Regions from separate parts of the Shewanella mangrovisoli genome, predicted to be linked through region 1. Evidence: predicted binding sites of a transcription regulator. Region 1 holds the regulator's gene; each other region holds the start of a gene.
The links. Region 1 encodes sigma-54, which starts transcription at its own class of promoters, with help from an activator protein. Its sites were predicted from a motif close to GTTGGCACGNNNNTNGNNT; they were not measured.

Region 1 (7,258 bases):
TCTCAACTGCACCGGCAAAGTGATAGTGATGGGGATGGGGAAATCAGGCCACATTGGCAATAAAATCTCGGCCACCCTCGCCAGCACAGGCACCCCAGCGTTTTTTGTCCACCCCGGCGAAGCGAGCCATGGTGATCTAGGCGTGCTCTCGGACAATGATGTGATTCTTGCGATTTCAAACTCGGGCGAGTCGAGCGAAATCCTCGCGCTGATGCCGGTCATCCAGCGTAAAGCCATCCCTGTGATTGCCATGACAGGCAAGCCAGAATCCACCATGGCGCGTCTATCTAAAATTCATTTATGTATTGAGGTGCCAGAGGAAGCCTGTCCGCTTGGGCTGGCGCCAACTTCAAGCACCACAGCAACCTTAGTCATGGGTGATGCCATCGCCATTGCGCTGCTGCAAGCCAAAGGCTTTACCCGGGAAGATTTCGCCATGTCCCATCCGGGCGGCGCCTTAGGTCGTAAGCTGCTGCTTAAAGTCAGCAACGTGATGCACAGCGGCGATGATTTACCTTTGGTTAAACACGATATCTGCATCACCGATGCTCTGTATGAGATCTCCAAGAAAGGCCTTGGCATGACGGCGGTTATCGATGAACAAAACAAACTCGTGGGTATCTTTACCGACGGCGACCTGCGCCGGGTTATCGATGCCCAAGTCAACCTTCGCACCACGCCTATCGCCGATGTGATGACGCGAAACTGTGTCACAATTACTGAAAACGTTTTAGCGGCGCAGGCGCTGCAAGTGATGGATTCCAAAAATATCAACGGCCTGATAGTGATAGATAAAGAACATCATCCTGTCGGTGCTCTCAATATGCTCGATATGGTTAAAGCGGGAGTGATTTAATGCCACAGCAAGGTTTTTACGGCCCCATCAGCGACGATGTTTGGCAAAGGGCGCAAAAAATTAAACTGCTGATCTGCGATGTGGACGGGGTGTTTTCCGACGGCCGCATTTATTTGAGCAACTCAGGGGAAGAGCTCAAAGCCTTCCACACCCGCGATGGTTATGGCGTGCGCTCGTTACTGACCAGTGGTTTTAATCTGGCGGTTATCACTGGCCGTCAGTCTAAAATTGTCGAAAACCGCATGACGGCGCTGGGTGTGACCCATATTTATCAGGGCGTGGATAATAAATTCGTTCCCTATGAAGAGCTGCTGTCGCTCTACAATGTCACCCCAGAAGAAGTCGCCTATATCGGTGATGATATTGTCGACCTGCCGGTGATGAATGTGGTCGGCTTGGCTGTCTGTGTCGCCGATGGTCACCCCTATGTCCGTCAACATGCCCATTTTGTGACTCACTTAAATGGTGGGCATGGCGCACTCAGGGAACTCACGGATCTGCTCTTATTGAGCCAAAACAAGTTCACTTCCGCCCATGGGATGAGCATATGAGTCGTGTGACCCTCGCCATTATCGCCTTTTTTGGTACTGCGCTGGTGCTATATTGGCAAGTGCAGCAAAAACGCGGTGGCGATACGGATGACAGCTTGAACGTCAGTGACAGACCCGATTACATTATCGAAGATCTGCGCAGTATTGAGTTTAATGAACAAGGGCAAGTTAACAGTCGCGTCACGGCAAAGCACATGGAACACTATGAGCTGAAAAACCAAACCGACTTTACTGAGCCCGTCTATCTTGTCTATCCCGACCAAGGTAAAGCAAAATGGCAGATCCGAGCCGACCAAGGTCGACTCAACAAAGATACCGGCAAGGTTGTATTAGAAAATAATGTTATTATCGATGCCATCAGCCCTGGTGAACCCATACAGACATTGTCCACCAGTTTTTTAGAACTCGATCTCAACACTATGATAATGACCTCTGACCGCATCATTTACGTCACAGGGAAAGATTTTAATATTCAAGGGCAAGGCCTTTATGCCGACCTTAACGCGCAGGAAGTGCAATTGACCAGTCAGGTAGTAGGAACCTATGAAGCAAAATAACATATTACTTGCCGGCCTAATGCTAATCACCAGCATGAGTGCCTTCGCCAAGGTCGGTGACTTACAGCAAGAAGTGAAAATTAAAGCCGTTAGCCAAACTGCGGACATTAAAAACAATCAGATCATTTTCTTCGGTCCGGTTGAAGTCACCCAAGGCTCGATTAAAATCCATGCAGATCAACTACGTGCATTTTCTGCCGAAGGGGAAAACAGCAAGATTTTAGTGGCAACGGGTAACCCTGCGACTTACAGCCAAATTCTCGACGATGGACGCCCAGCTTCGGCTAGCGCCAAAGAAATTCGCTACGAAATGGCGACCCGCACCCTGACCTTAACAGGCTCAGCGACCCTAGACCAAGCGGGTAGCCAAGTGACGGGTAACCTCATCCGTTACGATATTATTCAGCAAAAACTGATCGCTGAGAGCACAGGTAGCGGCGATGATCGCGTGATTACCATTATTCAACCTGACAACTATCAGGAAGAACTCAAGAATCAGCCTGCGGACAAACCTGTGAAAAAACAGGATTCTAAATGACCCAAATCACCTTAAAAGCACAGAATCTCGCTAAGAGTTATAAGAGTCGTCAGGTTGTGAAAGATGTCAGCCTGACGGTCAAAACGGGTCAAGTCGTCGGCCTGCTCGGCCCAAACGGTGCGGGTAAAACCACCACCTTTTACATGGTCGTGGGCTTAGTCAAAAGCGATAAAGGCCATATCTTTATCGACGATGATGATTTAACCGCCGATCCCATGCACCTGCGCGCCCGCAAAGGCATTGGTTACCTGCCACAGGAAGCCAGTATCTTTCGCAAGCTGACAGTGCACGACAATATCATGGCGGTACTGCAAACCCGTAAAGAGCTCAATCGCGACCAACGCGAAGAAGAGCTGGAACATCTGCTCGAAGAGTTCCATATCACCCATATTCGCGATAGCCAAGGCATGTCGTTATCGGGCGGTGAACGTCGCCGCGTCGAAATTGCCCGCGCCTTAGCGGCCAATCCTAAGTTTATTCTGCTCGATGAACCCTTCGCCGGTGTCGACCCGATTTCGGTTATCGATATCAAGAAAATCATCGAACAACTCAAGAGCCGAGGCCTTGGGGTACTGATCACAGACCACAATGTGCGCGAGACTTTAGACGTCTGTGAACATGCCTACATTGTCAGTCACGGAAACCTGATTGCCGAAGGAACTCCCGCAGAGATCTTAGACAATCAGCAAGTTAGGGCTGTGTACTTAGGTGAACAATTCAGGCTATAGTTACTTAAACAGAGCCAATTAGCCTTGAATTTTGGCTTAGTAAGCGCCATCAATATGATAACAAGCGGCCTAAATTCAAAATAATAACGTAGGGATCAGCGGTAACATGAAAGCGTCACTCCAGCTCAAACTGGGTCAACAGTTAACCATGACGCCACAACTTCAACAGGCCATTCGTCTGTTGCAATTGTCGTCATTGGAACTGCAGCAAGAGATCCAGCAAGCCTTAGACTCTAATCCTCTTCTCGAGCTGGAAGAGGAGCAATTCGACGCGCCTACCGAACGTAAGCAAGATATCGCCGATACCGACTTTAGCGAAACGACAGCTCAGCCACAGGAACAAGATAATTCCACCGTAGACATTGCCGAGTCGCTGACCAAAGAATCCCTGCCCGAAGAACTCCCCATGGACACCACTTGGGATGAAGTCTTTACCGCATCGCCAAACTCAGGTTCTGGCGCTAGCCGTGAAGATGACATGCCCTTCCAAGGGGAAACCAGTGAAGGCCTGTACGAACATTTAGAATGGCAAAAAAACCTCACGCCCTTCTCTGAAACCGATTTAGCCATCGCCACCGCGATTATTGATGCCATTGACGATCAAGGTTATCTCACTCAAAGTACTGAAGATATCCTCGAGGCCATGGGCAATCCCGAGATAGAACTGGATGAAGTCGAAGCCGTACTCAAGCGCATTCAACACTTCGATCCCGTCGGTGTCGCCGCAAGGGATTTAAGCGAATGTCTGCTTATCCAACTCTCCCATTTTTCGCCAGATACCCCACACCTCGAAAACGCCCGTATGTTGATCAAAGATCATTTAGATCTGATCGCTGCCCGCGACTTTAGGTTGTTGATGCGTAAAACCAAGCTTAAGGAAGATGATCTGCGCGAGAGCATTGCCCTCATCCAAACCTTAAACCCTCGCCCCGGTTTGCTCATCACCCCTGTCGATGAAGAATATGTCATCCCCGATGTGTCGGTGTCGAAGAAAAATGGTCGCTGGGTGGTCGAGTTAAACCCGGACTGCATGCCAAAAATCAATGTAAATCAGCAATATGCAGCCATGGCGCGCAGCACCAAAAGCCAAGCCGATAGCCAATTTATCCGCGGGCATCTGCAAGAAGCCAAGTGGTTTATTAAAAGCCTTGAAAGCCGTAACGAAACACTGCTCAAGGTGGCAAACTGCATAGTGCAATACCAACAGGGTTTCTTCGAATACGGTGAAGAAGCCATGAAACCTATGGTCCTAAACGATATCGCCGAGGCGGTAGAGATGCATGAGTCCACCATTTCACGGGTGACCACACAAAAATACATGCATACCCCAAAGGGACTTTTTGAACTAAAATATTTCTTCTCAAGCCACGTCGGGACTGATGATGGCGGTGAGTGCTCATCCACGGCAATCAGAGCCTTCATTAAGAAACTGGTTGCAGCGGAAAACCAGAAAAAACCATTAAGCGACAGCAAGATGGCGCAGCTTCTGGCAGAACAGGGAATTAACGTTGCGCGCAGAACCATTGCGAAGTACCGAGAGGCGATGCTTATTCCCCCTTCCAATCAGCGTAAAAGTTTATAGCCTAAAGTGGAAATCGGAGGACGTTTATATGCAAATAAACCTGAGTGGACACCATATCGAGATTACTGAATCGTTACGGGCTTATGTTGAGGAAAAGTTTTCAAAACTTGAACGTCATTTCGAACAGATCAATAATGTGCACGTTGTGCTCAATGTTGAGAAAATGCAACAAATTGCCGAAGCGAGAATCAACCTCACCGGTGGTGAAGTCTTCGCGACTTCAGAGCATGCAGATATGTATGCTGCCATAGACGTCCTGATCGACAAGCTTGATCGTCAGGTTATTAAACACAAAGAGAAGTTAACAAAACACTAGCAATGGAACTTCGTACCATACTGCGGCCGGAATGCACGACCTGCGCCACTCCGGGCAGTAAGAAAAAGGTACTGGAACTTATCAGCGACTTAGCCGCTGCCCAGTACCCCACCCTCTCATCTCAAGAGATCTTCGAAAGCCTAGTGGCGCGCGAAAAGATGGGGAGCACAGGTATAGGTAACGGCATCGCCATTCCACATGGTCGATTAACCGATATAACACAACCCATAGCCATATTGGTGAAATGTGAGGAGCCGATAGCCTTTGATGCTATCGATAAACAACCTGTCGACATTTTATTTGCGCTGCTGGTGCCTGCTGACCAATGTCAACAGCACTTAAGCACTTTGTCCTGCATGGCTGAAAAGCTCAGCGACAAGCAAATATTGAAGCAATTGCGCAAGACGCATGATGAAACGGAACTCTATCAGGTAATCACTGGATGAAACTGGTCATAGTGTCAGGGCGCTCAGGCTCAGGCAAATCGGTCGCACTGAGAGTGCTTGAAGATCTCGGCTACTATTGTGTCGATAATCTTCCTTTGCCGCTGATTGGCAGCTTACTCGAACAGCTCAAGGGCAGTAACGATCTCGTCGCCATCAGCGTCGACGTGCGTAACCTGCCGGAGCAAGACAAGGTACTCGTCAAACAGCTCGCCAGCCTGCCAGAGGGCACTGAACTTACCAGCTTCTTCTTAAATTCCAGCGATAAAGTACTGTTAAAGCGCTACAGCGAGACTCGGCGCTTACATCCCTTATCTAAGAGCCGAGTATCACTACAAGAAGCTATTAAGCTTGAAGGCAAATTGCTCGAGCCCCTGTCACAGCAGATGGATCACTACATAGATACCTCGAATCTGAATATCTATGAACTCAGCGACCAAGTACGGCAAATCCTGCTTGGCAGTGTCGATAAGGAACTGGTGATCAACTTCGAGTCCTTCGGTTTTAAGCATGGTATGCCAACCGAAGCCGACTTTATGTTCGATGTGCGCTTTTTACCCAATCCCCATTGGGAGCCTGAGTTGCGCCCCCTCACCGGCTTAGATGAACCTGTGGCAGAGTTTTTAAATCGCCAGCCACTGGTTAATAAGTTCATCTGGCAAATTGAGAATTTACTCGAGACTTGGTTACCCCACTTAGAGCGTAATAACCGCAGCTATCTGACCATCGCCATCGGCTGTACCGGCGGTCAACACAGATCGGTTTACGTGGCCGAGCAACTGGCTAAACGCTTTAGCAACGGCAAACACAAAGTGAATGCCCGCCACCGAGAGTTAAGTCATGCCAAAGCTTGAGCGCCAAGTCACCATCTGCAATAAACTAGGCTTACATGCCCGCGCCGCCACTAAGCTCGTGGTGCTTGCGTCTGAGTTTGATGCCAGCATTACGCTGATCCAAGGTGAGAAACAGGCCTCTGCCGCCAGTGTTTTAGGGCTCCTTATGCTAGAAACTGGCATGGGTAAAACCATTACCCTGATAGCCGAAGGCCCTGATGCCGAGCCCGCGCTCAATGCCATTTGCGCGCTTATCGACGCTAAGTTCGACGAAGCCTGCTAATAGCCCCGACATCTCACCTCGATGCTCCCTGCCGTTATTCAGTACCCTGTTTGGTTTTGATTTCAGCACCTTATACCAGTAAAACACATTTGTGACTCGACGCCCTCCCGTGCGCTCAATTACAATGTACTGCTGCGCTTTGGCTTAAGTCCTCAACAACCAAACGCCACCCATCCACCGTCGCCACCTTGGAGGAAACATGCCTGTAGAAGCCTCAGACAGCTTACAAGTCGAACAACGTCTCGACCAACTGAGCCATGCCCTCAATAGCGGTATGTTTGTGCATGTCAGGCAAATGCTGCAAAACATGGCGGCGTCGGATATCGCATTGATTTTAGAGTCCTCGCCCCCTAAGGCGCGGCAAGTGCTGTGGCAACTTATCGATCAAGATCAGCTCGGGGATATTCTCGATGAACTCAGTGAAGAGTTAAAAGATCCGCTGATCCGCGCCATGAGCCCTGAGCGGGTCGCCAAGGCGACCGCCAGTATGGATACGGACGATCTCGCTTATATCCTGCGAAGCTTGCCAGATACCGTCTATAAGCAAGTATTGCAGTCAATGAGCCTGCAA
Region 2 (7,258 bases), 2.3 Mb from region 1:
TCGAATTACTGCAAACCTATGCCATAGACCAAGACCTAGGCGCAGGCTTCAATAATCCGAAATTTGGCCAAATTCTGTCAGAAATTAAATGGAAGTATCGCGGTCAAATTAATCCATTAAACAAACAGATGTCGCTGGATGTGCATATCACCAGCATTGAAGATAAAAACGGAAAACGCATCATCAAAGGCGATGCCAACCTGAGTAAGGATGGCCTGCGCATTTATGAGGTGACCGATATCGCAATCTGCATCGAAGAGGCATAGCGCCTACATTGCAGTATTAGCCACAGTTAGCTTAAAAACAGCACACAACTGCCGCAGTGCAAGGGAATAACCCACTGCGGCAAACAAATTCAGGCCCCAAACACCTAAAAGTGAACAGCCCAAATGACGATTACCACACTCGACAATAAAAAACTCAGTCCTTGGCCATGGCAGGTTGATGAAGCCGCCATCAGTTTCGATATCGATTCCCTTGGCAAAAAACTTAAAGATCTCAATCAAGCCTGTTACTTAGTCAATCATGCCGAAAAAGGTTTAGGCATAGCCCAAAGCGCCGAGGTGGTGGGTCTTGCAGAACCCAGCAATAGCTTACACAAAAGCAATGGTTTGCATCCTGTCAGTGCCTTCGCCCCCGCCCTTGGCACCCAAAGCTTGGGCGACAGTAATTTTCGCCGCGTGCATGGGGTGAAATACGCCTACTACGCGGGCGCCATGGCCAACGGTATCGCCTCGGAAGAGTTAGTTATCGCCTTAGGTCAGGCGGGCATTCTGTGCTCCTTTGGCGCGGCAGGGTTAATCCCATCTCGTGTAGAAGCCGCGATTAAACGCATTCAAACGGCATTGCCCAATGGCCCCTACGCCTTTAACCTCATTCACAGCCCGAGCGAGCCAGCGCTTGAGCGTGGCAGTGTCGAACTCTTCCTTAAGCATCAAGTGCGTACAGTTGAGGCTTCGGCCTTCTTGGGCTTAACGCCGCAAATCGTCTATTACCGCGCCGCAGGTCTGAGCCGCGATGCCAACGGCGAGATTGTGATTGGCAACAAAGTGATTGCTAAAATCAGCCGTACCGAGGTGGCCACCAAGTTTATGGAGCCCGCCCCCGTTAAGATGCTGCAACAATTAGTGAACGAAGGGCTTATCAGCGAAGATCAAATGTTGATGGCGCAATCTGTGCCCATGGCCGATGACATTACCGCCGAAGCAGACTCTGGCGGCCATACCGACAATCGTCCTCTGGTCACGTTATTGCCGACCATTTTGGCGCTCAAAGATACCATTCAAGCCAAGTACCAGTACAAAACGCCGATCCGTGTGGGCGCAGGTGGTGGTATCGGCACGCCCGATGCGGCGCTGGCGACCTTCAATATGGGCGCGGCCTATATTGTCACTGGCTCAATCAATCAAGCCTGTGTTGAGGCTGGAGCCAGCGAACATACCCGTAAATTACTCGCCACCACCGAAATGGCCGATGTAACTATGGCGCCCGCCGCCGATATGTTTGAAATGGGCGTTAAGTTACAAGTGGTTAAGCGCGGTACCCTATTTCCGATGCGCGCCAATAAACTCTACGAGATTTACACCCGCTACGACTCGATTGAGGCGATCCCGACAGAGGAAAGACACAAGCTGGAAGAGCAAGTGTTTCGCGCCTCATTAGATGAGATTTGGGCAGGCACTGTGGCGCACTTTAATGAGCGCGATCCTAAGCAAATTGAGCGCGCGCTGGATAATCCAAAACGCAAAATGGCACTGATTTTCCGTTGGTATTTGGGTCTTTCGAGCCGTTGGTCAAACACGGGCGAAGTTGGCCGCGAAATGGATTACCAGATTTGGGCAGGCCCTGCCCTCGGTGCCTTTAATGCCTGGGCAAAAGGCAGTTATTTAGATGATTACCGCGAGCGCAATGCGGTCGATTTGGCTAAACATTTAATGCAGGGTGCGGCCTACCAAGCACGGATTAACCTGTTGTTATCCCAAGGGGTAAGTATTCCAGTCAGCCTGCAACGCTGGAAACCACTGCAACGCTGCTAATTCACTTTGCTAAACCTTATTGAGCGGGTTAAGTGAAAACTTAACCCGCTTTTTTGGCGTTCTGTTTTTGATTCTATTATGGGCTCAATATCCGCTCTGCATTGCCACTTCAGTGGCACGCCGTAAACCCATCCTTGGGGGCTCAACGGAAAAATCCCTTTTTCCGATGTCCACTGCCGTGACAATGCTCGCCTGCAACACTTATCTACAATCAATCCAATACATGAGGCAAGATTTCAAATTGGGTGGGAGACGTTGATAAATGCAATCGTCCCAAAATTTTATATAAAGCATGGTTTGTTAATAAGGATTTTTATCATTCAAAAGTATCGTTTTGCACATTATTTCAAATAATCCTTATTATCGAGCCTTAATATTCAATACATTACAAACAATTCGTTATACAAAACCCAAAGAACTGAACTGATGCCCCGGCTCTGACAGAAATGAATCACAACTAAAAATAAACAATAAAATCATAATCTTGAGTTTTGCTACTTCAAATTGTTGAAGGTGAGATTTGCCGCAATCCATTAGAGTTGAATATCTATGAGCATAGAAGATCAAGATTCAATTGACGCCATTGGAATAGATAATGAAGGTGTCGTCGTGCTAACCATCTCAGATCATTTGGAATGGGATGATAAGCATCTCTTGCTCCTTCAGGAAAAGATTAATATCTACTTGGCTTTTCTCGAGTCTGGCGAGGTATTTGAAAGCTATCCAGATTCACGTGGAAGAGAGTTTAAAATTAATATTATGTGCAAATATGAGCCAACAGCATTAGCAACACAGTTCCTATCACAATGCACAGACATCATTAATCAAGTAGGAATTCAGTTTGGTTATAAGGTTTTCACTTAGCCAAACAGTATCACCTTAGCCTAGCGCAGAAAACCGCATGTTTTCCCACTGTTGGCGGCGTAAAACGGCTTGGCGGGCTACTGTCGTAACTTTGACGTAAGGTTGTCATAACTAAAATCATGGGTTCTAGATGATGATTCGCCTACTGCAATCATTATTAGGAACTAGAAAATGGAACAAATGATAAACAAAGAATTAGTGAAAAAGCTTCGAAGCGAACGTTCTTGGTCCCAAGATCAACTCGCCACAATCTCAGGACTGAGCATTCGTACTATTCAGAGAGTAGAGAGTGAAGGCTCTGGCTCCTTAGAATCCAAAAGAGCGCTAGCGGCAGCTTTTGATATTAACGTTAGTAATCTGGATATTAATAGCACCGCAGACAGCACCTTAGCATCCAGTCATCGAGGTTGTAAGTTTGGGCTAGCTGGTGCAACTGTGGGTATTTTGAGCGCCTATATTGGAATATCTATATCTTTTACATCAGGAGATATTACGTCCGCTGAAGCAGGGATTCATTATGGAAGTCTTAGTGCGCTCTATGGTATTTCCTGTGCAGTTATTATCGTAATGTCTAACAGATATCATTCAAACCCTAAGTGATAGGACACATCACAGTTGTATTGCGACTGTTAGCGTTTGTGCAGATGCAAGAGCTAAGAACTTTCCGCAAGGTACTGTCTGTCGTATTATCAATCTAGCAATCAACACCTTAATCTAAGCCGATACTCAAAAGCTATCGGCTTTTTTATGCTGTTTCCCCTCGATTTCCCTACTGCAACTCTTACCGAATCGCAGGTAAAAATTGCCTATCTCACTTATATCAGCCAATACTACCGCCAACACAAAGTTTAAAAATTACACTAATAATCAGTAGATTAGCTAAAAATCTCAAAGTTGGCATTAAGCTCGCAATATCCCCTTTGTGAGTTTATTGCGCGATTGAGTGATAACAGGATGTAAGACGTAACCTTGCTTATCCAACTCACCCAGCAACTAGCTCACTCGACGTAAACATGCAGAGTGAAAGAAGACAGAAAAACCGAAATAAGACAAAGGAGGTGCTATGTTAGGTTGGACCTTAATGTTTCTGGTTGTGGCCATTATCGCCGGACTGTTTGGATTTACGGGGATCGCTGGCGCCGCAGCGGGGATCGCAAAGATTATTTTCTTCCTATTTATTGTATTACTTGTGATTTCCCTGCTGGTCAACGCCCTTAAGGGCAAGGCACCACGCGCTTAAATTGGATAAAAGGAGAATCGATATGAAACCTATGACCATGATTACCACTGCATTTTTAGCCTTATTATTAACCTTTGGACTGTCAGCCTGTAGCGACAACCACACCGAGGACGCAGGCGAAAAAATTGATGAAGCCATCACAGATACAGGCAATGCGATTGAAGATGCCTGTGAAGAACTGAAAGAAGGCGTTAAAGCGAAAGATACCCGCTGCTAGAACGGATGACGGAGAGTAGATAGTCCCGCAAACGAGCTAATCAGGGAAACCACAGCTCGAGTGAGTACCACTGAGCCACTTTATCGCGACAGTCATTGGTTACGATAAAGTGGGTTTCCCTGAGGCTCGCCGTTTATCGATGGAGGATATGCCAATGCTGAGTAGGGTCCACATTAAGTATTTCTACCTGTTCGGAGCACTGTTATTTGGCTATTTCGCCGTAACGGGGCACTCTCCCATCTTCACCTTTATTTGGGCATGGAGCAGCCTATCCCTCGCCCTTGTCGGCTCGGCCTATTGGTTTAATCTCGCCAGTATTTTTAGAAAACGCCAGGATGGCTCCATCCCTTGGTATATTCGCTGGGGCTTTATTCCGTTTTTATTAGGATGCCGACTCTATAATCTCTGGGCACGGCGCCGCGATAGCGTGCCTTCAATGCAAGCCATTGATAAATACCTGTACTTGGGTAGCCGCTTAAGCGCTGCCGATTTACCTAAACTAAATCGTTATGGCATTACCGCTATTTTAGATGTCACCGCCGAATTCGACGGCCTCGATGTGTCCCTGTATGAGGATCATATCGACTATCTGAATATCCCTATTCTTGACCACAGCGTACCGACTAGCGCCCAATTAAATCAGGCGATTAACTGGTTACATCGCCAAGTACGTGCCCAAAAGCGGGTATTAATCCACTGCGCGCTCGGTCGCGGGCGTTCCGTGATGGTGCTGGCCGCTTATCTTGTATGCCGTCGCCCCGAACTCAGTTTTGCCGCGGTGCTGCAACAGATTAAAAGCATTCGTAAAACCGCAGGGTTAAATCGCTGGCAACTTAAAGCGCTAGAGCAGATGTACACTCAAGGGGAAATCAAACTGCATAAGCGCGCCTGGATTATCGCCAATCCCGTCTCTGGCGCGGGTAAATGGCAGAGCCATGGCGAACAAATTTGCACTGAGCTGAAACGCTATTTTGAGGTGCAGTTAGCACTCACCACGCCAGAGATTAGCGCCCAAACCCAAGCGAAAAAAGCACGGCTTCAGGGCGCCGATATCATCATCGCTTGCGGGGGCGATGGCACAGTCACTGAGGTCGCGGCGGAGATTATCGACACCGATATCACCTTAGGCATTATCCCGTTAGGCACCACCAATGCCCTGTCACACGCCCTCTTTGGTTTAAGCAGTAAGCTCAATGCCGTCTCCCAAGCCCTTGATAATATTATCCAAGGCCAGACTCAGACCATAGACACGGCGCGTTGCAATGAGCGGCTGGTGTTGCTGCTGGTTGGCATTGGGTTTGAGCAGCAAATGATTGAGTCGGCGAGCCGCGAGCGTAAAAATGCCCTCGGCCAACTCGCCTACCTCGATGGTTTGTGGCGCGCGGTGAACACCGACACCAACCTCGAGTTGCAGCTGACTTTAGATGACCAAGCCCCAATGACAGTGCAAACCCACAGCCTAGTGGTTGCCAATGCCGCACCTTTTACCAGCTTACTCGCCCAAGGTAAGGGCGAACCCAATATGACCGACGGCTTGTTGGATATCACTTGGTTGGATTCAAATAATGAGCCGAATGAACAGCTTATCAGTCTGGCTGAACTGGCTTTTACCGGCTGGATTAAAGAGGCCGCCAATAGCGACTCTGCGCCCTCGGCCAACGCGGGTAAAGTGAAACATGCCCACGCTAAAAGGGTGAAGCTCAGCAGTCAGCCCCCATGCAAGTATGTGATTGATGGCGAAATTTGTGAGCCAGAGGAACTCAATATCGACATCCTGCCCGCCTCTTTAAAAGTGTTTGTGCCCTATCAAGCGCAAAATGATGAACCGCAGTCAGAGCCAAAATAAGCTAACACATTCAGAATCAACTCTGAACCAAACTATATGAATCAAAAGCTGAATCAATGCATTAGCTTATTTTCAGGCATTTAATGCAGGTTAGTACTTGGCGACGCTATTGCTAACGGGATCTTCGCTAACGGAATCTGCATCAGCGGTTTGAACGTCTGACTCCTGCTCATATTTACTGAGCTTGTTATAGAGGGTTTTAACGCTGATCCCAAGCTGCTCAGCGGTGTCGGTTTTATTACCCTGACTCGTTTCAAGCGCTTGGTAAATGGCGATTTTTTCCAGCTCCTCGAGGCGCATACCTTGGGGGATCACTACATTTTCCTCCGCTGCCGACTCTTTATCCAAACTAGGTGTCAGCTGTAAATGCTCAGGGGTAATCTCATGGTCCGCCAGAATATAAGCGCGCTCGATAGCATGCTTTAACTCGCGCACATTACCGGGCCAAGTGTGGGCCGCAATCGCCTCTAAACTTGAAGGCGAGAACACTTTGCTCTGTTTTTCCGCCGCATTGCGATAGGCCAGAAAATGCTTCGCCAGTCCCACTATATCTTCCCCACGCTCCCGCAATGGCGGCACTTGAATGGGGAAATGCGCTAAGCGAAAGTACAAGTCTTCCCGCAGTTGTCCTTGCTCAATCGCCACTAGAGGATCGCGGTTTGTCGCCGCCACAATACGCACATTCGCCTTGAGCACCTTAGGGCTGCCGACGGGGCGATATTCATTATTTTCGAGCACTCTTAATAGCTTAACTTGATGCTCAAGGGGCATCTCGGTGACTTCATCGAGGAATAAGGTGCCGCCTTCGGCCTGCTCAAATACCCCTTGGTGATCGCGATTCGCGCCAGTGAAAGAGCCTTTTACATGGCCGAAGAGTTCACTATCGACCAATTCTGGGCTCAAGGCGCCGCAGTTAATCGCAATATAGGGCTTATTCACCCGCGGGCTGGCTAAGTGAATGGTATTGGCGACCAATTCTTTACCCGCGCCACTCTCACCGATAATCAACACATTGCTCTCGGCGGCCGACACGCGGCGGATAGTGCGATACAAAC
Region 3 (7,258 bases), 620 kb from region 1:
ATCGCCATTGCCTGCTTATCGGCGGGTTCACTATTCACCACCCAGTTAGCCGTTGCCGCGACTACCGAAGTCGCGCAGCCTGAAGTGACGACTACTGGAGCTGCAAACGCTGAGGCCGCTAAAACTGACACGGTTGACACCAGTGCCGAAAGCAGCGCTTTGCCCGCAACAGAAGCGGCTCCCGAAGCCGCAGTGATAGCGACACCGGCTCGCGCCAATACCTTTGTGAATGATGCCATTCTCCCGCCGAGCATCACGTGGCACGGTGCCAGTGAGTCGTTGTTACTTAGCGCCGATAACGAATGGGCGACGCCCTTCGAGCAAAGCAACGGCACCGAAAGCCCAAGCTATGACGACACCATCACTTGGCTCGACCGATTAGCGGCCGAAACCACCAAATTGCAGAAAGTCAGCCTAGGCAAGAGCCCTCAAGGGCGCGACATTTGGATGTATGTCGCCAGCAGTGAAGGCATTAACGAATCGGCGCGCCTTAAGCAAAACACTAAGCCGACGATTCTGGTGCAGGCGGGGATCCACGCGGGCGAAATCGACGGTAAAGACGCCGGCATGATGCTGCTGCGGGATATAGTCAAAGGTGATAAAAGCGACCTGCTCGAAAAGGCTAACTTGCTGTTTGTGCCTATGTTTAGCGTCGATGCCCATGAGCGCAGCGGCGAATTTAATCGTGTTAATCAACGTGGCCCAGTCAATATGGGTTGGCGCACCAATGCCAATAACCTCAACCTTAACCGCGACTACGCCAAGGCCGACACCTTAGAAATGCAGCATATGCTGCGGGCGATTAATGTGTGGCAACCGGATCTGTATATCGATGTGCATGTCACCGACGGTATCGATTACCAGTACGACATCACCTTCGGCTACAATCTCGCCCAAGGTTTGAGTCCCGCCAGTTTCCGTTGGCTCGAAAATAGCTACCGCCCAGCGGTAGAAGCTGCGCTAAGCGCCCAGGGCCATATCCCAGGTCCACTGATTTTCGCCGTCGACAATACCGATATCACTAAAGGCATGTCACTGTGGAACCCTAGCCCACGTTTCTCTAATGGTTATGGTGATGCCCGCCATCTGCCCACCATTTTGATTGAGAACCACAGCTTAAAACCCTTTAAGCAGCGCGTACTTGGCACCTATGTGATGCTAGAGCAAACCCTAAAAACCGTGGGCGACCAAGCGACCAAGTTAAAGAGTGCGATTCAAGAGGATAAATACCGCGCCTCGCCACTGATCACCTTAACGTGGAAATCGGCACCACTGGCTAAAGGTTGGGATTTTAAAGGCATAGATTACAAGTTAGAGCAGAGTCCGATTAGCGGCACCGAAGTAGTACGTTGGACGGGCGAGCCTAAGTTGTACCCGAATTTACCTGTGATTGCCGAAACTGTGCCCGATATAAAAGTCACTCGCCCGAGTGCTTACTATATTCCCGCCCAGTGGACACAAGTGATCGACCGCTTAAATCTACATGGCATTCGGATGACACGTTTAAGCAAGCCAACAGAGCTTAAATTGCAGCAATACAGCTTGAGCAATCCGGTGTTTAATACCAAGGCGTTCGAGGGACGACTCACTGTGAAGGCCGACTCGACACTGGCGAAACTGACCACCACCTTGCCCGCGGGCACAGTGAAAATCAGCACAGATCAACCCTTAGGCGATCTGGCGATTTTACTGCTCGAGCCACAATCACCGGACTCGTTACTGCAATGGGGCTTCTTCAACCCTATCTTTACCCGTACCGAATACATTGAGGACTACGCCGTAGAGCCGCTGGCCACCAAGATGCTGAAGGAAGATCCAAAGCTGCAGGCCGCATTTAATAAAGCGCTGGAAAACCCAGAGTTTGCCGCCGATCCCGAGGCACGCTTACGCTGGTTCTATGAGCGCAGCCCTTACTACGATAATCAATATCTTAAATATCCAGTCTACCGTAGCCGTTAATCCCCGCAGTTAAAAACAGCAAGGATTAAGCAGGCTTACGCGCACTGATGCTATACACCAAGGGCACATGTTGCCCTTGGTGTTTTAGCACATAACGGCCATCGGCTTGCGCCTCTAGCCCTGCGAAACAGTTATAGGGGCTAAACGCAAACTCGTGAAAGAGCTCCAACACTAAGCCCGCCTGCAATAAGGCATTGATCACCTCAGACAAGCTATGCGACCAGCACATTAAGGTTTGCTGCTCATCACCGGCATTCTCGGTATAGGTCCCTTCCTGCTCTATATCTGGCTCACCGCGATTAAAATAGCTATACCCATCGAATAGCTGCTGCGCCGGATGAAACTCGACCATGTAAAACTGTCCGCCGGGCTTTAAACACGCCGCAATGGTCTGCGCCCAGAGCGTTAAATCCGGCAGCCACACAATCGCGCCATAGGAGGTAAAGACAATATCTTGCGGCTCAACCTTGCCCGCCACGCTGTAGACATCGCTACAGATAAACTCGGCGGACAACTGCGTCTGCTCCGCCAGCTTGTGCGCCTCAGCAATCGCCACCTCGGATAAATCGACCCCAGTCACCTTTGCGCCCATTCGCGCCCACGACAGGGTATCTAAACCAAAGTGACATTGCAGATGCAGTAGGCTCTTACCCGCCACCGCAAGCTCATTTAATTCGATTTCCGTTAAGGAGGTGTTGCCATTCAAAAAGCCTTCAACATCATAAAAATCAGAGGTTAAGTGCACCCGAGTGCGGGCATCCCAAGCGATTTTATTGGTCGTTAAGTAATCCATGTGAATCCTTTCTGGTTATGCTGTTAGCCACGTTGGCTGAATGGACACACGCTAACCGAATAAGTGAGTAATTTCACCACTCTTTGGGAAAAATCACTCATTCAGCGGACATGTCCGCCTACGGCCAAGCGGACGCATTTGAAGTATTTAACTGATAATTAAGGAATTTAAAAGTTGGCATAGGATGTGCTATCTCTCGACATAGCAATTATCGCCATAGACTCCGCACTCTGCAGCTTATCGAGTGTCGATAACAAGGAAGAAGAAAATGTCACTACGCCCTTTTATATTCACCCTCGGATTTGTCGCCGCCTTTACCGTTGGCGTGTCACTCACTGGCTGCATTATCAATGTGAACGCCGCTGGCATGCCGGATTTAGATCACCAGCAACGTGAACTCAGCCTAGATGCTCAAGACTTACAAGAACTCGTCGCCGAAACGGGTGCGGGCAGCCTTGAAATAATCGGCGTCGAAGGCCTAACCCAAATTAAGTTAGTCGCTGATATCTATAGCAATGACGATAGCAAAGTGATTCTCACCCTTGAGAAAAAGGCTAACAAAGCCCAGCTTAAGGCCGACTTTGAATCCCATAGCAGCTTTAGCAATTACTCGCCTTATATCGACCTTAAGTTACAAGTCCCTGCCGGATTAGCACTGGACATTGACGATGGTTCGGGTGCGATTTTGATCAACAAGATGACCGCGGATATCAAGGTCAAGGATGGCTCGGGCGAACTGGTTATCCATGGCGGCAATAATGTCAGCATCGACGATGGTTCTGGCGCGATTGAAGTCAGCCAAGTGAACGGCAACCTCGCGATTGTCGATGGCTCTGGCGGCATCCAAGTCAATGATATTAAAGGCAGCATCACCATCGATGACGGCTCTGGCGAAATCAACGTCGCCAATGTGCAAAACACAGTCACCATCAACGATGGCTCAGGCGATATCAACGTGGTGAACACTAAGGGCTTAACCATTCTCTCGGCAGGTTCAGGGGATGTGAGCTTCGATAAAATCGATGGCCCAGTAAGCAAACACTAAGCCCGTTAGACCAACAGCATTACCGCTCCACCAACTTCCCGGCGTAGAGACTGATGTTGCAGTACCCAACCAAATGTCAGTCTTCTACCCACCCCTTTGCGTTACCGTTCCATGGACATTCTTATGCACTTTATGCCACTAACCCCTTGTAGTGGCATCTTTTTTGGTGCGACCATAAAACTTAAATTTGCGATAACCAGACTTTAACCCCGCGAATTTGTTAAGATAATTCACCTTCCCGCTTCGATAGTCACAAAGTCACGCAGCATTGCCTGTAAGGTCGAAAATATGGATCAGTTTTCGGAATACCAACAAGAAATTGAATCGCTTTCCCGCTCGGATAACCCAAGAGAAATAATGGAAGGACTAGGGGATATTTGTTTTGATGGCGAAAGCTTTTATCACAATGGTAATACAGCCCTAGCTAAACACATTTTCGAGCATATTTACGCCTTAGATGCGCACTCGGACTATTTCTCACACGCCAGAACAGTCGCCAAAACCTTCCTCATTAGCCTAGGAGAAATACCTCCTATTTCCCTAGAGGAGACTATTTTACAAATGCAGCATGAGAATACTGCGTTGAGCCAACAGCAGCTGAATCTATTGATTGCGAAGCGTATTTTTAGGGAGTTTAGTCATCATCAAGACACTATCCGCACCACGCTGGAGTATCTCAATAAAGCTGAAGCACTCGCGCCTTTGTGCAAAAGCGACCTTCGTTTTAAAGCCTTAGTGAATGCGGCAAGTCATACTGCCGCAAACCATACCACTGACCTACAAACCGATTGAGGTTAACCCAATTGAACTTTGGCGAAATGGCTGAAGACGATGACTCGACTGATTTTGGCCAGCTTTATCGCCATATAACAAAATCCACAAGGTTCACCAGAAGCGATTAATGTCATGCCCTCCAAGCTGACTTGTTTCAGCTGTTGCGTCGCCATTCGGATCGCTTGGATTTCAGCATGGGCGGTACAATCATGCAGCGCCAGCACCCGATTCACCCCTTCAGCCACAATCCGCCCAGACTCATCCACAATCACAGCAGAAAACGGCAGGCCAGCACCTTCGACTTCCTTTTGCGCCAACGCCAAAGTGTGGTTAACCGCAGGTAAAAAGTGATTACACATCAGTCGCTTCCTCTGCGTAGTGTTGTGCTAGTTGCAACCCCATGGCCGCGGACTTTGCCAGAGCCTGTTGTAACGACTGCTGATGTCGATTATCGGCAAACTCTTGATATTCAGAGGCGACTTCAAAAATCTGCTCAACACCCAAATACTTACTCAGGGTACGTAGATGCGGCACCAAATGCCCATGCCGTTCGTTTACGCCACCCGCCTCAAAGCCGAACTCACCACAGGACGTCAAAACCACTAAGGTTTTGCCTGACAGTAATGGGGCTAGAGGCGCATCCCCACGGTTTAAGTCAAAATCGAAGGTCTTGTTAATCCTCACAATCTGATCAAACCAAGCTTTAAGCTGAGCAGGCATACCGTAATTGTACATAGGTGCAGAAATCACAATCAGATCGGCCGCAGACACCTCCGCAATCAATTGATCCGATAATGCCAATTGCTGCCGCTGCGCCGCAGAGCGTTTAGCCTCCGGCGTGAACACCGCACCTATCCACTGTTGGTTGATAAAATCTGGTGGATTCATTCCGACATCACGGTAAGTATACTCAGCTGTAGCACAGTGAGTTTTAAAGCTAGCAATAAATCGTTCTGCCAATTGTTTAGAAATAGAGTTATGCGCTGGATTATCATTTAACACAGCTCTAACGCTTGAATCTATATGAAGAATATGTGTCATCTTAAGTCTCTCTTTAGCTGAAAATACCCAGTTATTGTGATTTTTCAGCGAGTGACAGACAAACGACTAAAACGCATTTACAGGTGAGCCAAACTCATCTATTTTCAGCTAATACTTATCGAAGGCGGATGACAATGCAGGTTTCATTACAAGCGTTAAAAGCATTTGAAGCAGCAGCCAGACTCGGCAGCTTTAAATTGGCAGCGCTAGAGTTATCACTATCACCGACCGCAATATCGCACCATATCAGCAATCTAGAACAGCGCTTGGATGTCGCGCTCTTTCAACGCCAGGCCAGACGCATTAGTTTAACGCCAGCTGGCGAGCGTTTATCAACCGTGACCACTCAAGGATTTCAGGCCATAAATCAAACCTTGGACGATATCGCGAGTACTGGACGCCATATTAAGGTCGCCACCACATCGTCACTTGCGGCGTTGGTCTTGATACCCGCACTACAACAGTTTTACGCGACTCACCCACAAACCCAAGTTGAAGTCGCGACAGGCGAAGATATGCAGCATGATGCCTTTACGCTACCGCTGCGCTTTGGGGATCTGCGCCATCAACATCCTGATGATGTATTAAAAACAGAGTTCTTTAATATGTTTGCCACACCAGCGGCTGCATCATTGCCAGCAGGTCTTAAGCCTCTGACCATATACACAACAAGATGGAAAAATAATAACTTACCACCACCGCCGCTAACGGACTGGTTGTCACAGCAAGGCTTGCAAGACTCTGGATTGGATATCAAATACTATGATCAGGAGTTGTTTGGTATTCAGCAGGCGCTCGCAGGGCAAGCTTGGGTATTTAGCTCTACCACGCTCACCCAACAATATGTACAGGCTGGGATATTGCAAGCCGTTAACCCTAACGCTGTAAAATCAGCGCTTTGCTATTACATCCCCAATAAAGCCCTACTAAGCAATCGGCATAACGCACACTTTATTGACTGGCTACAAGCAACCTTAAATACATAAGGAGCAGCGGCGTCGATACTGCCGATGCTCAGTTCCATGGAAGAACTTAGTTTCGGTAATGGTTCGAGGGGCTAATAGGCGGCATCATGGCTTCTGGCTATCGTATTCCCTAATTGCCTGCCGCAGGCTTTCGCACTGTTACGCCAGTGACTCGCCGTAAATACGTCCCTGTAGGCTCTGCTAAAACATCCATGTTTTAGAAGGTCACTGGCGCAACAATGCTTGATTGGGTGCAACCATTGATAACCGAGTTATGCCTGACCTGATTTTTCTCCTACTTACCAATATATTCGGAGACAAACTCCTCAAGAAATCTAGTTTTGACATACTCCTTATACTCTCTTGCATTAAGTAAGCGGTCGCTTGAGGGATTATTTCTTATGAAAAAGCATCTGTTGTCCCAAACTGGAAATGGGGAAGGCTTTACATCAACCATAAGCACAAACAAATCAGTGCCTACGTCTACAAGACTCCATTCAACCAAATTACAAATTCCTTTCCCTAATCTGCCTAAAACAGTATCTTTGAACTTAAGAACGAAATCATCATGGTTGTTATCAACATAAGATAAGTCCTTTTGCATTCCGAGAATTTTACCTGAATCATTAACACCAACGAGTAAAGTGCCACCTTGGGAGTTCAAGAAGGCCGCAATAGTCT
Region 4 (7,258 bases), 600 kb from region 1:
GACGGCGGATGAAATCCATCAACTTGGTCTTGCCGAAGTGGAGCGCATCCATAATGAAATGCGCGCCATTATGAAAAAGGTGAATTTTAACGGCACCTTGCAAGAGTTCTTCGCCTTTATGCGCGATGATCCGCAGTTCTATTATCCAAATACCGCCGAAGGCAAGGCGGCATATTTAGCCGATGCAACCAAGCTTATCGATAATATGCGCTCACGCTTGGATGAAGTCTTTAAGGTCAAGCCTAAGGCGGCCATGATAGTCAAACAGGTTGAAGCCTTTAGGGAAAAATCCGCGGGTAAAGCCTTCTATGAGCAACCGGCGCCCGATGGCTCTCGCCCTGGCAGCTACTACGCCAACCTCTACGATATGAAAGCCATGCCCAAATATCAGATGGAAGCACTGGCTTACCACGAAGGGATCCCTGGCCACCATATGCAAATCGCTATCTCGCAGGAGCTAAAGGATATTCCTAAGTTCCGTAAGTTCGGTGGCTATACCGCCTATATCGAAGGTTGGGGGCTCTACAGTGAGTCTTTCCCGAAGGAGATGGGCTTATATGCTGACCCTTACTCCGATTTTGGTCGACTGGCGATGGAGTTATGGCGAGCTTGTCGTTTAGTGGTCGATACCGGGATCCACGCCAAAAAATGGACCCGCGAACAAGGGATAGCTTATTACGTCGATAATACCCCTAACGCAAAATCCGATGCGAAGAAAATGGTAGAACGTCATATCGTTATGCCATCGCAAGCTACTGCCTATAAAGTCGGGATGATTAAGTTACTCGAACTAAGACACAAGGCGGAAAAACAACTGGGTGATAAGTTTGATATCCGGGATTTCCATACTTTAGTCTTGGCAAATGGCGCGCTGCCTTTAGATGTACTGGAAGAGCAAGTCGATCAATGGATTGCTAGTGTTAACAAAGCCTAAGCTTGAAACCGTGGGAGGCTAACGCTAGCCTCCCTTGAACGCCTTGCCAATAAAATCCTTAAATCGCAGCCAATAAAAAAGCCACTATTAAGTGGCTTTTTTATTGGATTTATCACCAGCTTGGTCATAAAACCCTATCTCACTGTGGGTCACTATATTTGATGTATTAAGCAAGTAGCTAACACTCGGTGTGACTTTAGGGTACAGAGAGACAAAACTCGTTTCCCGCACTCAACCATCAGAAAAAAATTACCTCAGCCTAATGAGCTGAGGTAAACCAAAAACTAGGATGATGGTTTAAAAGCCAACATTGTTTTAGTTCGCAAACTTCTGCTGGCTGTGATCCGAAACTGCATTGCTGCCAACCTGTACGCTAATACCAAAAGGGGTCATTTCCAGTAAAAGTGTAGGACTCAGGTCATTCCGAATCATCTGGCAACCATTGTATTCATTTAAGAACAGACTTCAATACGCCTACTAAAAAGCTGTTTTAGAGAACCCTAAAAAACCAAACTAAAATACAAACCAATCTCGATACAAATAATTGATTTTAAATGAATTTCAAAACCATCAAACTCTCTAAAAATGCATTAACCGCATTTTAAGAACAATGTTTCCAAAATTACTGACGTTCACTGAAGAGTTCCGCATAGGGAATGTCCCAATAAGGCGGATTACCTATGTGATCTTTAATAAACTCAATGAAAGCACTCACCTTAGGCGCTAGGTGTTTACGGCGTGGGTAAACGGCCTGTAGTGGTAAATGATGAGTCAGTTGCCAATCCCTCAGCAGCGGCACTAAGGTGCCCTTAGCGATTTCATCCTCCATCAAGTAACTGGCAAGATATACAACCCCTAAGCCACTGATCGCAGCTGATTTTAAAGCGGGAGCGTTATCCACTCTAAAGTTACCAGAGACACCTATTTCGCAGTAATCATCACCTTTTTTAAACTGCCACATGCTGTGCTCATGCCACTCACCTTGATACACCAAGCAGTTATGGTCGACCAATTGTTCAGGGCGCGACGGTTCGCCATGTTTCGCAATGTAATCGGGGGAGGCAACGAGGAGGAACTGACACTTCATCAAAGGGCGCGCCACCATACCGAGAGGAAGCTGCTCAGACATAGTCAACAATAGGTCTAAACCTTCGCTGACCACATCGACCTTATGATCTAATAAGCTGACTTGCAGCTCGAGCTCAGGGTGTTTGGCCATAAATGATGGCAGTGCGGGAATGATATGCATAGCGCCAAAGGACTGGGAAATCCCCACCTTTAATACGCCGCGGGTGGCATCGTTTAAGTTATGCACGCTAGCAATGGCCTGTTCGGCATCGCGGAGTAACTCTTCACCTTGCAGATATAACAAATGTCCAGCTTCAGTCAGACTTAAGCTTCGAGTGGTACGCTGGATCAGTTGAACACCGAGTCTATGCTCGAGATCGGCGACCTGCGTACTGACCTTAGATTTAGAGATCCCAAGCCTTCTTGCGGCGGCACTAAAACTACCAGCTCTGGCCACATGAGTAAAAATCGCAATAGGTTCTAACAGTTCTAACATGGAAAGTCGCCTTAAGCAGTTTCGACAGTGATATTAACTTTCGGAATAGCATAGGAATGCAGCACAAATGCCTCAAAGCACCCCTCAATGCCTTAATATCTCACAGCAATTGGGTTAGTTGTAGAGATTTAGCCCGAAAAAGTCCGCTAAAGTAGAGTGTTCTATCTGACTGAATTGCCAGCTTTTCATTATATTTTAAGAGTATACCAAACATTAGTCTTTAGAATGTAATATTCCATAGTAAATAGCCGCAAGCAATCAGATTAATATCAATCCGTTTGGCTAAAATGAATCAAGAAAAAGCCCCAGACACTAAAAGTGCAGGGGCTTTTTCACTTATATCACGGCATTGATAGTGTCAGTTAGATCGGCTTAACCTGGTTCAAACCCGTTTAGACCTTAACTACCCTTGCGAGCATTATTCACGTAATTCATGGTGAGTGTTTTGCGTCAACACATAGGGGGCTAACTCTGGCACTTCTTTACGCAGTTGATTTTCAAGCACGAGCAGATTTTCAAAACGGTCACATAAACGGTCGGCTTTCGCTTCAATCCCCTTAGACTGGGACTCAATTTGCTGCTCAATATCGTCGCCTAATCTATCCATTTTTTGTGAGAATGCGTCCATCTTAGCTTCGAAGGATTCCCCGTCGCCCGCAAGCATTTGGCCGCCGATATTCATCATCAGAGTGCCAATGGAGTTTTGCACGATTTGCTCCATTTCCCGTTCAAATTCATCGTTAAAGGTGTTTTGCATCGACTCTTCGGTCGCGCCAAGGTAAAAACTATCGCCCTGCTTGTAGGCTACGGTATCGACACGCTTCTGCACGCCCGCCATCATCTCATCAAACTTAGCGCCTGCGGCATCGCCCATCAGTGGCGTCAATGCCATACTCACAGCTTGAGAGGCCAGTGCAACCGCTTCATTGACTAATTCAATGACTTCAGGAACCTGAGTCGATACCTCATCGGCATATTGGCTCACAAGCTTCTTCTGTTTGTCGGTTAAGGTGACCTGCTTGCCTTCAACGTATAACTTGTCGACCTCGATGCGATACTTCTCGGTGCCCTTCTCGCTCATCACTAATTTTTTAGGCTCAACTCTCACATCATAATTAAGGGAAACCTCACAGCGCTCATCGATTTGCGGCTCAGTTTTCGCTTGTGCTGATTGCCAGCCTGAAGCGCCTAAAATAACGCCCGATAATGCCACTCCAGTTAATAGCGTATTTATTTTCATTGTTGTTCATCCTTTAATCTGAGGAATTCGACTAAGCTAACATGCTAAAAGACGAATAGCAGAAGACATGCCAACTTTGTAACAATATGATTAGTATGAAGTTATAGAAATTAGCACCGATAGCAGATTAGTGAATTTCACTAATAGTTAGCCTAACAGTGCTAATAGAAGGATTAAATCAGAAGATTGAACGTCCGAGGCGCTGGCTTAAATGCTCAAGCATTGCCGTCCCCGCGAGGGAGTTACCTTGATTGTCTAATTCGGGAGACCAAACGCAGACCGAGAGTTCCCCGGGGATCACCGCAATAATGCCACCACCGACACCGCTTTTACCCGGCATACCAACACGATAGGCAAACTCACCGGCGCCGTCGTACAAGCCAGAGGTTGCTAACAGGGCATTTAACTGCCGCGTCTGTACCTGCGAAATAAGCTCAGTGCCGTCTAAGGTTTTACCGCGGTTGGCTAAATACAACATCGCCCGTGAGAGGTCGGCGCAATTCATTTTTAAGGCGCAATAATGAAAATAAGTGCGCAGCACTGTATCAACGTCACCTTGAAAATTACCGAAGGATTTCATCAGATAAGCGATGGCCGCATTACGTGCACTGTGCTGATATTCAGAATCCGCTACTTGCTTGTCGAAACAGACTTTATCGTTTTGACTCAGCGCCCTGACCAATTCCAACATCCGATGCTTAGGCGCCCCTAAACGGTTCTGCAATAAGTCGGCGATGACTAATGCGCCAGCATTAATAAAGGGATTGCGAGGTTTGCCCCGCTCGAGTTCAACTTGGACTAATGAATTGAAGGAGTGTCCCGAGGGTTCTTTGCCGACGCGGCTCCAAATTTCGGTTTCTTCATATAAAGTTAGCGCTAAGGTTAAGCTGAAAACTTTAGAAATACTTTGAATTGAAAATGGCTCAAGGTAATCGCCTGCGCCTATGGTTTCACCGTCGATTGTGGTCACGGCGATGCCCAATTTACCAGCATAAACATTGGCGAGCGCAGGGATGTAATTAGCAACCTTTCCTTGGCCGAGCAAGGGTCGAACTTTGTCGACCACTTCCTCTAATAACGCCTGTTCTGGCATTAACTCCACCAGATATCGTACAGATCGCTAACTTCGAGTTGAGTCACTTTTTGACCCGCCCAGAATGCCTTCACTGCAGCAACATCTTCCTCGGTGCACTTACCGATAGTTTGGGTAGCAATAATACCTTCCCACTCGATATGACCACCGCCGTGAAAACCTAACTTACGGGCTTCAATGACTTCATCGATAAACTTATCGACCGTTGCATCAATATCGGCTTCAGAGACAGATGCATCGAAGGTCCAAGTAATGTCAAAACCTAACTCTTGGAATTCATCAACGCGCATTTTCTTACGTAAACGACGGCTACGATTCTTTGCCATAGTGATTTTCCCCGTTGTGTTAAAAAATAAAATCAATAAAAGATGTTAAGCGATACGCTCAAACATCAGATCCCACACGCCATGGCCGAGGCGATGACCACGGGCTTCAAATTTAGTCAGTGGACGATGATCTGGGCGCGGCACCACGGTACCATCGGCGGATTGGTTTTTGTAACCATTGGCCGCATTCATGACTTCCAACATATGTTCGCTGTAGTTTTCCCAGTCGGTTGCCATATGGAACACGCCACCAATCTTCAGCTTGCGACGGATAAGCTCAGCAAATTCCGCCTGTACGATGCGGCGCTTGTGGTGACGCTTTTTATGCCAAGGATCGGGGAAGAACAATTGCACCCGCGCAAGGCTGCCATCGGCGATAGCATGTTCTAACACTTCCATTGCATCATGGTGATACACGCGAAGATTAGTCACCCCAGCGGCGGCGGCGTCACTTAAGCATGAACCAACGCCAGGCTTATGGACTTCAATACCGATAAAGTTCTGCTCAGGAGCTTCTTGTGCCATTTGTACTAAAGAAGCGCCCATACCGAAACCAATTTCCAGTACAGTATCGGCTTCGCGACCAAACACTTCGGTCAGGTTTAATGGTGTTGGGCTGTAATCTAAGCCCATTGTTGGCCACTGAGTCTCAATGGCTTGCGCTTGACCCTTAGTCAAACGACCTTCTCTTAGGACAAAGCTTCTGATCTTACGCAGATACTTGCCTTCTTCATTAAATTCAGCGGTAGTGACTTCGCTCATTTTTGCCTCGTCTCGTGGACAACACCATCTAAAAAGAAGGGCATTATCCAAAGTTCAACTTACAGTGCAAGCACTAATGGAGGCGAAGTATAACAAGATTATCCTAGAGAGCGAATCTAGGCCGATTTTTCGATGGGGTGTTACTTGTTTGCCAACCAATCTCCCGCTACACTGCGCCGATGAAATCTACAGCCTCCTTTGCTACACGTATCGTTAATTGGTACGACAACCACGGTCGTAAAACCCTCCCTTGGCAGCAAGATAAAACCCCATATCGCGTATGGGTTTCAGAGATTATGCTGCAACAAACTCAGGTTGCGACTGTTATCCCCTATTACCAGCGTTTTATGGCACGTTTCCCCGATGTGTTAGCCCTCGCTAACGCGCCGGATGATGAAGTACTGCATCATTGGACTGGCCTTGGTTATTACGCCAGAGCTCGCAATCTGCATAAAGCCGCTAAGATGGTTCGCGATTTGTATCAGGGGCAATATCCAACAGACTTTGAGCAAGTGTTAGCGCTGCCAGGTATTGGCCGTTCAACAGCAGGAGCAGTGTTATCCCTATCACTTGGGCAACATCATCCGATCCTCGATGGCAATGTTAAACGCGTATTAGCAAGACATGGCGCGATTGCGGGCTGGCCCGGTCAAAAACCTGTGGAAGAACAACTCTGGCAATTAACCGAGCAGTTAACGCCAGAGCAAGATATTCAAAAATATAACCAAGCCATGATGGATATTGGTGCCAGCATTTGTACTCGCAGCAAACCCAATTGTGCCGCTTGCCCTGTGGCAGTCGATTGCAAGGCCCAACTTATGGGAAGGCAGACCGATTTTCCGGGTAAAAAACCGAAGAAAACTATCCCAGAGAAAGCCGCTTGGATGTTGGTTTTGCTTAAAGATAACCAAGTCTTCTTGGCTAAGCGCCCTCCTGCAGGCATTTGGGGCGGACTATGGTGCTTCCCCGAATTTAGTACTCAAGCCGCACTCAATGCAGAGCTTGAGGCCAAAGGTTATCACGCCACGCAACTCGAACCATTAATCGGTTTTAGGCATACCTTTAGCCATTTCCATTTAGATATTCAGCCCATGCTACTGAATTTAGATAGCCAAGCGAATGGCTACAACAAGCAAACCTTGGGTATGCAGAGCGTGGGCGCAGTCATGGAACAAAACCAGTCTCTCTGGTATAACATCAATCAACCTTCCAAAGTGGGACTCGCCGCCGCAACCGAGCGCGTGCTAGCCAATTTGGGATCACTCGTAGCTAATGCTAGCAACCTCGACAGTCAGTAAGGAATAATCATGGCGCGTACAGTCAATTGCGTATATTTAAA

Region 2: a site for sigma-54 is predicted at 3,794-3,812, ahead of K0H60_RS14330 (DUF1328 domain-containing protein). Genes of this name have one in related genera too.
Region 3: a site for sigma-54 is predicted at 2,926-2,944, ahead of K0H60_RS00945 (DUF4097 family beta strand repeat-containing protein). Genes of this name have one in related genera too.
Region 4: a site for sigma-54 is predicted at 3,795-3,813, ahead of K0H60_RS06350 (YggN family protein). Genes of this name have one in related genera too.

Annotation. Positions count from the first base shown of each region.
Region 1 covers NZ_CP080412.1:829,453-836,710, reverse strand. Annotated here, with positions in the region: gene K0H60_RS03705 (KpsF/GutQ family sugar-phosphate isomerase) at 1-856, shown strand, start outside; gene kdsC (3-deoxy-manno-octulosonate-8-phosphatase KdsC) at 856-1,407, shown strand; gene lptC (LPS export ABC transporter periplasmic protein LptC) at 1,404-1,964, shown strand; gene lptA (lipopolysaccharide transport periplasmic protein LptA) at 1,951-2,502, shown strand; gene lptB (LPS export ABC transporter ATP-binding protein) at 2,499-3,230, shown strand; gene K0H60_RS03680 (RNA polymerase factor sigma-54) at 3,337-4,812, shown strand; gene hpf (ribosome hibernation promoting factor) at 4,841-5,128, shown strand; gene ptsN (PTS IIA-like nitrogen regulatory protein PtsN) at 5,131-5,574, shown strand; gene rapZ (RNase adapter RapZ) at 5,571-6,425, shown strand; gene K0H60_RS03660 (HPr family phosphocarrier protein) at 6,412-6,687, shown strand; gene mgtE (magnesium transporter) at 6,887-7,258, shown strand, end outside.
Region 2 covers NZ_CP080412.1:3,255,587-3,262,844, forward strand. Annotated here, with positions in the region: gene K0H60_RS14310 (hotdog fold thioesterase) at 1-266, shown strand, start outside; gene pfaD (eicosapentaenoate synthase subunit PfaD) at 390-2,036, shown strand; gene K0H60_RS14320 (DUF6572 domain-containing protein) at 2,586-2,900, shown strand; gene K0H60_RS14325 (helix-turn-helix transcriptional regulator) at 3,072-3,500, shown strand; gene K0H60_RS14330 (DUF1328 domain-containing protein) at 3,964-4,140, shown strand; gene K0H60_RS14335 (hypothetical protein) at 4,163-4,357, shown strand; gene K0H60_RS14340 (diacylglycerol kinase family protein) at 4,512-6,203, shown strand; gene K0H60_RS14345 (sigma-54 interaction domain-containing protein) at 6,294-7,258, opposite strand, start outside.
Region 3 covers NZ_CP080412.1:205,573-212,830, reverse strand. Annotated here, with positions in the region: gene K0H60_RS00955 (M14 family metallopeptidase) at 1-1,959, shown strand, start outside; gene K0H60_RS00950 (class I SAM-dependent methyltransferase) at 1,985-2,752, opposite strand; gene K0H60_RS00945 (DUF4097 family beta strand repeat-containing protein) at 3,021-3,797, shown strand; gene K0H60_RS00940 (hypothetical protein) at 4,086-4,589, shown strand; gene K0H60_RS00935 (nucleoside deaminase) at 4,592-4,930, opposite strand; gene K0H60_RS00930 (FMN-dependent NADH-azoreductase) at 4,923-5,612, opposite strand; gene K0H60_RS00925 (LysR family transcriptional regulator) at 5,747-6,598, shown strand; gene K0H60_RS00920 (AlbA family DNA-binding domain-containing protein) at 6,873-7,258, opposite strand, start outside.
Region 4 covers NZ_CP080412.1:1,425,307-1,432,564, reverse strand. Annotated here, with positions in the region: gene K0H60_RS06360 (DUF885 domain-containing protein) at 1-934, shown strand, start outside; gene K0H60_RS06355 (LysR family transcriptional regulator) at 1,557-2,498, opposite strand; gene K0H60_RS06350 (YggN family protein) at 2,917-3,738, opposite strand; gene glsB (glutaminase B) at 3,917-4,831, opposite strand; gene K0H60_RS06340 (YggL family protein) at 4,831-5,157, opposite strand; gene trmB (tRNA (guanosine(46)-N7)-methyltransferase TrmB) at 5,203-5,919, opposite strand; gene mutY (A/G-specific adenine glycosylase) at 6,099-7,217, shown strand; gene K0H60_RS06325 (oxidative damage protection protein) at 7,227-7,258, shown strand, end outside.